3 regions of the Pseudomonas sp. GW823-FHT02C05 genome follow, and region 2 is predicted to be linked to each of the others. Evidence: riboswitches for the same ligand, from Rfam matches in the RefSeq annotation. Region 2 holds a riboswitch; each other region holds the start of a gene.

The links. A riboswitch is a leader RNA that binds a small molecule or an ion and turns the genes downstream of it on or off. The one in region 2 is predicted to bind cobalamin.
Region 1: linked by a shared signal. The riboswitch ahead of cobO (cob(I)yrinic acid a,c-diamide adenosyltransferase) and the one ahead of AC1RGE_RS01215 (TonB-dependent receptor plug domain-containing protein) in region 2 are both predicted to bind cobalamin.
Region 3: linked by a shared signal. The riboswitch ahead of AC1RGE_RS08710 (CbtB domain-containing protein) and the one ahead of AC1RGE_RS01215 (TonB-dependent receptor plug domain-containing protein) in region 2 are both predicted to bind cobalamin.

What each region holds. Positions count from the first base shown of each region.
Region 1 is NZ_JBXAJU010000003.1:755,752-759,018, reverse strand. It holds gene AC1RGE_RS19905 (cobyrinic acid a,c-diamide synthase CobB) at 1-856, opposite strand, end outside; gene cobO (cob(I)yrinic acid a,c-diamide adenosyltransferase) at 867-1,478, opposite strand; cobalamin riboswitch at 1,560-1,792, opposite strand; gene AC1RGE_RS19895 (hypothetical protein) at 1,964-2,545, shown strand; gene AC1RGE_RS19890 (PQQ-dependent sugar dehydrogenase) at 2,616-3,267, shown strand, end outside.
Region 2 is NZ_JBXAJU010000001.1:248,521-251,787, forward strand. It holds gene AC1RGE_RS01215 (TonB-dependent receptor plug domain-containing protein) at 1-1,385, opposite strand, end outside; cobalamin riboswitch at 1,538-1,741, opposite strand; gene AC1RGE_RS01220 (arginine N-succinyltransferase) at 1,958-3,031, opposite strand; gene AC1RGE_RS01225 (arginine N-succinyltransferase) at 3,081-3,267, opposite strand, start outside.
Region 3 is NZ_JBXAJU010000001.1:1,945,704-1,948,970, reverse strand. It holds gene cobM (precorrin-4 C(11)-methyltransferase) at 1-11, opposite strand, end outside; gene AC1RGE_RS08720 (cobalamin biosynthesis protein) at 94-507, opposite strand; gene AC1RGE_RS08715 (CbtA family protein) at 504-1,205, opposite strand; gene AC1RGE_RS08710 (CbtB domain-containing protein) at 1,217-1,405, opposite strand; cobalamin riboswitch at 1,502-1,727, opposite strand; cobalamin riboswitch at 1,869-2,080, shown strand; gene cobW (cobalamin biosynthesis protein CobW) at 2,179-3,249, shown strand; gene cobN (cobaltochelatase subunit CobN) at 3,253-3,267, shown strand, end outside.

The DNA.
Region 1 (3,267 bases), on a different contig from region 2:
GGTACAGGCTGTCCGCGTCGGGCAGCTGGGTATCGTGGATCGGCGAGAAGAAGCTCAACTGCGCCCCCATGGCTCGCAACAGATCGAGGCTGGCGCCATAGGTGAAGGCAAACGCCTCGTCCCGCGCCACGGCAATCCGCACGCCCTTGAGCAGCGGCGCGCAAGCCACCGGCGTGGGTGCGGCAAAACTCACCGCTGGCGGCAGTTCCACCTGGCAACTGCTGGCCAGGGCCTCGGCGGCGGCATCCAGGCGCAGGTCCAGATCATTCAGCTCGCTGGCCTGCACCAGCCCCAGATGGCGGCTGGGCAGCTCGATATCGGTTTCCCGGGACAAGGCGCCATACCAGCGCAAGCCTTCCGTCAGGCTGCCTTCCAGCAACTGCGCATGGCGCAGGGTACCAACCCGGTTGGCCAGCACCCCGGCAAACGGCAGGTCCGGCTGGTAGCGCGCCAGGCCCAGAGCCAGGGCGCCGAAGGTCTGGGCCATGGCGGTGCCATCGATCACCCCCAGCACCGGCACGCCGAAATGCCGTGCCAGATCGGCGCTGGAAGGGGTGCCATCGAACAGGCCCATGACCCCCTCGATCAGAATCAGGTCGGCCTCTCCCGCCGCCTCCCAGAGCAGACGGCGGCTTTCCTGCTCGCCCACCATCCACATGTCCAACTGGTACACCGCGGCACCACTGGCGCGCTCAAGAATCATCGGGTCGAGGAAATCCGGGCCGCACTTGAAGACCCGAACCTTGCGCCCCCGGTTGCGGTGCAAGCGGGCAAGGGCCGCGGTCACCGTGGTCTTGCCCTGGCCGGAAGCCGGTGCGGCGATCAACACTGCCGGGCAATGACGAACATCAGTCATGAATTCACGCTCACAGCTCGACACCTTTCTGCGCCTTGATCCCGGCCTGGAAGGCGTGCTTGACCATGCCCATCTCGGTCACGGTATCGGCCAGCTCGATCATCTCCGGCTTGGCGCCGCGACCGGTCACTACCACATGCTGCATGGGCGGACGTGCCTGCAGGTCACTGAGCACCTGATCCAGGTCCAGGTAGCCGTGCTTGAGGGCAATGTTCAGCTCGTCGAGCACCACCAGGCCAATATCCGGGTTGCTCAGCAACTCCCTGGAAACCGCCCAGGCGGCTTCAGCAGCAGCAATATCGCGCTGGCGATCCTGGGTTTCCCAGGTAAAGCCTTCGCCCATCACGTGAAAGCGCACCTGCTCGGGGAAACGCCGGAAGAATAGTTCTTCGCCGGTGCTGTTACGCCCCTTGATGAACTGCACCACGCCACACTGAATACCGTGGCCCATGGACCGCGCCAGCATGCCGAAGGCCGAGCTGCTCTTGCCCTTGCCGTTGCCGGTCAATACCAGCAGCAGGCCGCATTCGTTGGGCGAGTTGGCAATGCGTTCATCGATCACGGCTTTTTTGCGCAACATGCGCGCCAGATGGCGCTCGTCACGATCGGGGGATTCACTCATGGGGCAGCTCTCCGTTGGGGCTGGGGAACGGGGGGCAGGGAAAAGGAACAGACGGCGCTAGCCTGGCATCGCCCACCGTGATGCCGTTGGATGGATCAGGCCGGTCTCCGGGCTCATGAGCGGCATGGCTGCCGGACTGCGCGCCTTCCCGTGTCATTGACACAGTGGCGTCAGGCGCAGTCTTGACTCATCTACCGTTGCGGGGGCAGCGCCGGAATCGTCGTCGGCTCCATCACTGGAACAGACCCTGACCGGCTTCCCTGTTTCACTCTGTCGGCCACGGGCCACAGAGCACCTGAAACAAGTCGCGAAGGTTAGAGGGTTGGGGGTGGAGCGTCAATTAAAGCCGGCCGTCGCCCCCGGCACAAAACTGCACTGCATCAATAAACTGACGCCAATCTTGTGCCACACTCAGAGCAATGATATCAAATAGCCACTTTTCAGCGCCCCCGGCGCCAACCACACAACAATAAGGGGTAAGTTCGATGCAAGGCATGATCATCAGCAATCCGAAGCTGGAATTCCTGCGCCCGATGCTGGAACGCTGGTTCGATTGCATCGATCGCTACAACGTGGTTCGCGGCGATAACGAAACGCCTTACTGGTTCGACGAGCAGGCCAATCTCGGGCTGCTCAGCGCGTCGGCCTGGATGGCCGAGATGGTCAGCCTGGAACACAGCCCCAGCAGGAAACAGCAGGAAGAAGGTGCGCGCAACGCCCGCACCGACCTGTACCTGGCCACCAAGGAAGAGCGCGCCTACATACACGCCACCCAGCGCTGGCCAAGGGTCAACAGCCTGAACCTGACCCAGGCACTGCTGGACGTTGCCCAGGATGCAAGAAAGATCAGCTACGCCAGCGACCTGAGACTGGGGTGCCTGTTCGTTGCCCCACAAAAATCCCAGCACAGCGCTACACCGGAAGAGCTCCAGGACATGCTCGACGAACTGCAGAAAGAGCACTGCTGCGCCGTGGCCTGGTACTTCCCCTACGCCTATCGCAAGCTGCACAACGAGGCCGGCCACTACCACCCGGGCGTCGCCGTGCTCTTCAAGGAGGCCCGCTGATCGGGCGGAACCATCGACTGGCTATGCTTCTCTATGACTACGACGTCCGTGCACTCATAGGGAAATTCGCATGCTCAAGCTTCAGCACAGCCTACTGATCGCCATCGCCGCCAGCCTCGCCGCCTGCGGCGAAACTTCCAGCCTGCAGGTGTCCGACGGCACCGGCCCCAACCCCAAGCTGCCGGAACCCAACCCGACGCTGATCCCCACGGTCAACATCGCCCCCGCCATCGGCTGGCCGCAAGGTGCAAAACCCCAGGCCGCGGCCGGCACCCAGGTCAAGGCTTTCGCCGAGAACCTCGACCATCCACGCTGGCTCTACGTCCTGCCCAATGGCGATGTGCTGGTGGCGGAAACCAACGCCCCGCCCAAACCGGATGACAGCCAGGGCATTCGCGGCTGGATCGCCGGCAAGGTCATGGGCCGTGCCGGGGCGGCCGTGCCCAGCGCCAACCGCATCACCCTGCTAAGGGACCAGGATCACGATGGCGTGGCGGAGACCCGGACAATGTTTCTGGAGAACCTCAATTCGCCCTTTGGCATGACCCTGGTGGGCAATGACCTGTATGTGGCCGATACCGACAAGTTACTGCGCTTTCCCTACCAGAGCGGCGAGACCCAGATCAGCGCAGCCGCCACCAAGGTGGTCGACCTGCCCGGCGGCACCCTCAACCATCACTGGACCAAGAACGTCATCGCCAGCAAGGACGGCAGCAAGCTCT
Region 2 (3,267 bases):
TCCAGGCCGAGCTCGGCATTGAGGCTCTTTTCCGGCTTGAGGTCGGGGTTGCCTTTTTCGTAGTCCTCGTTGGCGTACAGCTGCTCGGCGTTGGGCAGCTTGAAGGCGCTGCCGTACTGGCCGCGCAGTTGCCAGTGGGGCGTCAGGTCGTAGAGCGAGGTGAGCATGCCCACGGTGGCGCTCTCGCCGCCGCTGATTTTCTCGTGGCGCACGCCCAGGCTCGGGTGCCAGTCGGGCAGGGCGTCGAACACCGGGCGCAGCTGGGTGTACAGGGCATTGGCCTGGGCCTGCTTGTTGTCGATCTTGAGCACGTCGTCCTGGCCCTTGAACCACTGGTTGTCGGTGCCCAATACCAGCACGTGGCCGCCGTCCAGCTCGGCCTTGCCCTCGGCCTGCAGGCCCCAGTCGGTGAAGCCCCAGTAGTCGTTGTGGTTGCGCACCTTGAGGCTGGCGTCGTCGAGGCTGTCGATCCTGGTGTAGCGGGTGTCCCAGTCGTTGACATGGCCCTTGACGAAGTAGCTGAAGCCTTCGCCCAGGCGCTGCTCGAAGGTCGCGGTGGCGATCTGCTGGATGCGGTCGTTGGTGGTTTTCCGGTTGTTCACCGGGCGGGCGAAATCCAGGTTGGCGTCGCTGTACTGGTAGAACAGTTCCAGCCGCGAAGCGTCGCCAAGGCCCTGGATCGCCTTGGCGCCGAAGGTGGTCACTTCATAGCTGCGTTTCTTGTCCCGGGTGTTGGCGTTGTAGGCGCTGTTGCGAAATGGCTGGTAGCCATCGGAGACGTTGTGGCTGACATAGGCCAACAGCCCCAGCTCGCCCAGGCCGTTGCTGAGGATCTGCTCGGCGCGGGCATCGCCGCTCGTGCCCATGAAACTGTCCAGGCCCAGGTTGACCTCGCCGGAGACGTCGCGGGTCTGCGGGCTGCGGGTGACGATGTTGATCACCCCGGACACCGCCTGTGTACCGAACAGCAGGCTCTGGCCACCCTTGAGCACCTCGATGCGCTCGATGGCGTTGGCCGGCAGGGTATCCAGGTACAGGCCGCCGTACAGGCGGTTGTTCAGGCGCACGCCGTCCAGCAGGATCAGGGTGTCGTCGTTGCGCCCGCCCAGCAGGGAGTAGGTGCCGTAGTCGAAGGGGCCATTCTTGGGCGCCACATACAGCCCCGGCACGTACATCTGCAGGACCCGGGTGATGTCGCTGCTAGGGCCGGCGCGTTCGATCTGCTGGCGGTCGATGATCTCCACCTTGCTGCCGTACCGGGCCATTTCGGCCACCGTGGTGGACTCCACCGAGGGGGCGGAAACAAATTGTCGGTCCAGCGTCAGGGGGCTGTCGTCCGCCAGCAGCAGGGGGCTGAACAGGCAGCCGAGCAGGGCGCCGCTCATGGTGCGGCGAGGTGCACGCCAGTCGCGTGCAAGGAAAGTGTCAGGTGTTGTCATTGTTGGTCTTCTCGAAAGTGTCTTCGGGAAGCACGCAGGAGAGGGTATCGGCCACGGGCACGCGACCATACCGGCCCATGCCCGCCCACCGCAGGATTGCCAAACAGACGTCACAGGCCGGTCTCCGGGCTTGCGAGTCTGGCGGCATTCGCCTTCCCATACCTTGGGTACAGTGGCCTGTTGAATGCAGCACTCGCTTACCGTTGCGGGGGCAGCACCGGACTTGCCCGAAAAGGGGCGCACCGGTTTCCCGTTTCACCTCCTGCGCGGCGGCAGGAGGCACCTGAAACTGGGCGGCATATGAACATCCGCCCCGGCGTTCGTCAACGTTGCGCCTGCCGCCAGGTGTTACCGGATTCATCGCCCTGACGCCTCTGTAGCCGCTGCCGAGCCCACGAGGCTGCGCAAAGGCCCGCAGGGCCTTGCTTGGCAGTCTCATGTCGAGCACCTCAGCGGTCTTGAGATTTCGCGCCCCTGCGGGCCGTGCTTCCGAGCGCGGCCCGAGCCTGCGGCAGCGGCTACAGGAGCAGGGCGCTTTGCGGGGCCAGGTGCCGCTGTGCGTGCAGGGCCGTGCGTGACTCGCAGGCCAGCAGCGGCACCGCCCGTACCGAGTCGCCCGGCTGCAGTTGCAGGCGCTTGGCGGTCAGCCGGTCCACCAGCAGGCAACCCGAAACCAGGCGCCCGGGGGCGGCGGTGATGCGGCAGCTTTCCAGGCGCCGGTTGTGGATCAGCCACACCGGCGCCTGTGCGTCCGGAGTGCCCACCAGCAGGGGCAGGGTCTGGCTTTCGCGCACGCTGCGGATCTTCGCCACCTCGGCCTCGATCAGCGGCCCGCCATCGAAGATGTCGATGCAGCCCTGATGGCTGAAGCCTTCGTCGCGCAGGATGCTCACCGCCTGTTCGGTGCTGGCGTGGGCCTGGCCGATGGCGGCCTGTGCCTGGGGGCTGAGCAGGCAGGTGTACAGCGGCTGGCGCGGCATCAGTTCGGCGATGAAGGATTTGCTGCCGTGGCTGGACAGGCGATTGGCCTGCTGGAAACCCATCTTGAAGAAGTGCCGCCCCAGGCTGTCCCAGAACGGCGAGCGGCCCTGGCTGTCGAGCTGGCCGCGCAGTTCGGCCACCAGCTTGTCGCCGAACAGCCGGGGGAATTCGGCGACAAACAGCAGGCGCGCGGTGGACAGCAGGCGGCCGGTGTAGCCCTGGCGGTGATCGCGGCGCAGGAACAGCGAGCACAGCAGCGACTGCCCGGTCATCTCGTTGCACAGGAACAGGGTCGGGATGTGCTTTTCGATGCCCAGCACCGGGGCGCTGCCGTGGGTGGTGCCGACCCGGTAGTTGTAGCAGGGCTCGCGCAGGCCGATGGCGCCGCTCAGGCCGCAGACCCCGATCACCTGCTGCTCGTCATCTTCCATGACGAACAGGTAGTCGGCATCGGCCCGCTCCACCTGGTTGGCGAAGGCTCGCTGCGCCCAGCGCACCCGATGGGCCAGGCGCTCGGGGTCGGTGGACAGGTTGTTCAGTTCGCGACAGCTGCCTTCGAGCAGGCTCAAGACCGCCGGCAGATCGGTGACGCGGATCGGACGGACGATCATTGGCGGGCTCCTGGCAATGACGCCGGGCAGGGGGGCAACAGGGGCCGGTTCATAAGGCAACGCTCCGTACCGGCTCGCCCGGCGCCAGTTGCAGGGCCTGGAACATGGCCGGGTCGAGGCCGATTTCAGCGCCCGGGGCGGTGTCCAGCGCCGCGACTATGGCGCGAAAGCCCTGCAGCCGCTCGTTGCTCAGCAACCACTGCTGGCCCTGGCCGCTCTGGGGGCTGGGGTAACTG
Region 3 (3,267 bases), 1.7 Mb from region 2:
TAGACAGTCATGGCTGTGTCCTGTGAAAAAAGGTCGGGAGCCGTGCTTCAGATGAAGATTGCTCATGATCGAAGGCGGGAATTATCGGGGATTCTACCGGGCGACGACCAATGCCAGGGTGGCCTGGGCGTATTTTTGCCGGGGAACAAGCAGTGTGGCCGGGCCGGGTGACAGCTGTTCGGCCAGGGCCAGGGCGGCACTTTCGGCCACGCCGTAGCAGCCGGTACGTTCGAAGGCTATCTGTGAACGGTGGCTCAGGCGCAGGGCAAAGGGGGCGAGCTGGCCGCTGCTGAAACAGGTCAGCGGCAGTTCCAGTTGCTCCGCCAGTTGCAGCAGGCCGGGTTCGTTGCGCTTGAGGTCGATGCTGGCCAGGGCCAGGACCTGCCGGGCCTGCCACTGGTGCGCCGCCAGGACCTGGTCGAGCAAGGCGCGCAGCGTGGTCACCGGGCAGCCTTTCTGGCAGCCCAGGCCGACCACCAGGGTCGGCGCTGCGCTCACTTCGATCATGCCGAGTACTGGCCCGCGCTCTTGCGTCGGAACAACCAGGCGCTGATCAGCCCGAGCGCCAGCCAGAAGGCCGCATTGGTCAGCTGCGAGGCGATCTTGAATTGCGCTTCCAGTTCTTCCGGGGCCAGCATCGAATGCACTTCCGGCTGCGGCGCGCCGATCACGTGGGGTACGGCGATGATGGCCGCGCCCAGGACCTTCAGCAGCCAGTTGCGGGCGAACACGATCAGGGCAATGCCCACAGCGGTGGAGGCGGCGGTGCCGACCCACCAGATCTGCCGCTGTGCCAGGTCGGCTGCGGCGGTGCCCGGCAATTCCGGCGGCAGGCCCAGGGTCGGCGCCAGGCAGAAGGTGGCATAGCCGGCCAGGCCCCAGAGCAGGCCCTGGGACGTGCGGTTCGGCGCGCGCAGGGTGTAGAGGCCGGCCAGCATCAGGGCGAAGCCCACGGCCACCACCAGGTTGCCTCCGGTGGTGGACAGCACGCGCTGCCAGCCGTCTTCCGGCTCCCAGGCTTCGGCATCGTGGCTGTGGGCGGCCATGGCGCCTTCGGCGTGCTCATGGACTTCGGCCGCGGGGGCCTTTTCATAGGTTTCCGCCTGCAGGATCAGCGGGGCGACCCAGAAGCTTTGCAGCAGGGTCAGCAGCAGGGCGGCCAAGAGGCCGGTGAAACCTGCGGTTTGCGCGATACGCTTGATCATGTCGGCAGGTCTCAATGGCAAGGGAAGGCGGCGCTGTGGCGGGTGTCGTGGGCCGCGTTGTGCACCGCCTCGATGTGGGAGAAGCCGGCGAAGTACACCAGGCACGCGCCGAGGATCGAGGCGCCGATGGCGGCCACCAGGCGCTGGCTCAGGGTGGAGGTCGTGCTGGCGGAGTGGCTGGTGCTGCTGATGATCGACATGGCGCTTCCCTCTGGAGTGTCAGCGGGGTAGAGGCGCAGGAAAACCCCGCGTGATGGCCACGCAGGGTTTGCAACAGCGCCCGCCCACCGCGGGTTGTTATGTAAGTGTTGCGGGCCGGTCTCCGGGCTTGCGAGGGGCAGGGCTGTGTCATGCCGTGCCGGCAAGTGTCGCCTTCCCATGCCTTGGCACAGTGGATCTGACACTTCGCTCGCTTACCGTTGCGGGGGCAGCACCGGACTGGCCACGGCTTTTTAGTTAAGCACGTGATTCACCGGTTTCCCGTTTCACCCTGTAAAGGGCACCCGTAACAAGGTGTGTAGGAGATCATGGGCGGGGCAGGGGCGTCAATTGCCGTGACCGCTGCGCAGGTGTGCGCCGCGTTCGTGCAAGGTTCAATGGCCCTTTCGCCGGCAAGCCGGCTGCTACGGGCGCATTGTCGATTGACCGTCCCCCTGGCTCTGCGTAGCCTTGCGCTTTCGAGGTTCTTCGGCCACGGGTCGAAGCTAAGAAGGGAACGCGGTCGATGCCGCGGCTGCCCCCGCAACTGTGAAGGGTTCGATTGCTGCAAGGCCACTGCATGGGCGTCGACGACGCCGGTGGGAAGGCGCAGCAATCGCCGGTCCGACGACTGGCAAGCCCTCAGCCAGGAGACCTGCCTCGATCCAAGATTCTCACTACAACCGGGCGGGGTGATCCGGTGGCGAAATCTCCGCGCGCCCGGCGTTGCGGTTCTCGTCCCGTTTGCCCGCCTCCTTTTGCCAAAGGGCATCCGATGAAAACACTGGCCAAACTTCCCGTCACCATCGTCACCGGCTTCCTCGGCTCGGGCAAAACCACCCTGTTGCGGCACATGCTGGACAATGCCCAGGGCCGGCGCATTGCGGTGATCGTCAACGAATTCGGCGAGCTGGGCATCGACGGCGAAATCCTCAAGCAATGCGCCATCGGCTGCACCGAGGAAGAGGCCAGCGGCCGAGTCTACGAGCTGGCCAACGGTTGCCTGTGCTGCACCGTGCAGGAGGAGTTCTTCCCGGTGATGCGCGAACTGGTGGCGCGCCGCGGCGACCTGGACCACATCCTCATCGAGACCTCCGGCCTGGCGCTGCCCAAACCTCTGGTCCAGGCCTTCCAGTGGCCGGAAATCCGCAGTGCCTGCACCGTCGATGCAGTGATCACCGTGGTCGACAGCCCGGCCGTGGCCGCCGGCACCTTCGCTGCCTTCCCCGATCAAGTGGACGCCCAGCGCAAGCTCGACCCCAACCTGGACCACGAATCGCCCCTGCATGAGCTGTTCGCCGACCAGCTGTCCAGCGCCGACCTGGTGATCCTCAACAAGACCGACCTGATCAGCCCCGAAGACCTGGCCAAGGTGCGCCTGGAAGTGGCCGAGGAGCTGCCGCCGGCGGTCAAGGTCATCGAAGCCAGCAGCGGTCGCCTGCCCCTGGACGTGCTGCTGGGCCTGGGTGCCGGTTCCGAGGAACACATCGACGGCCGCCACAGCCACCACGACCATCACCATGACGGCGATGACGATCACGACGACCACGATCACGACGCCTTCGATTCCATCTCCATCGAGCTGCCCCAGGCCGACGAAAGCCTGCTGCTGGACGCCCTGACCCAACTGGTGGTCAAGCACGGCATCCTGCGGGTCAAGGGTTTCGCCGCCATCCCCAACAAGCCGATGCGCCTGCTGATCCAGGGCGTGGGCACGCGCTTCGACAAGCACTTCGACCGCAAGTGGGGCGCCGACGAGGCCCGTACCACGCGCCTGGTGCTGATCGGCCAGGAACTGGACGCCGCCCAGCTCGAAGCGCAACTGCGCGCCGCACTCAGCGTCTAAGCCATGCACCTGCTCAGG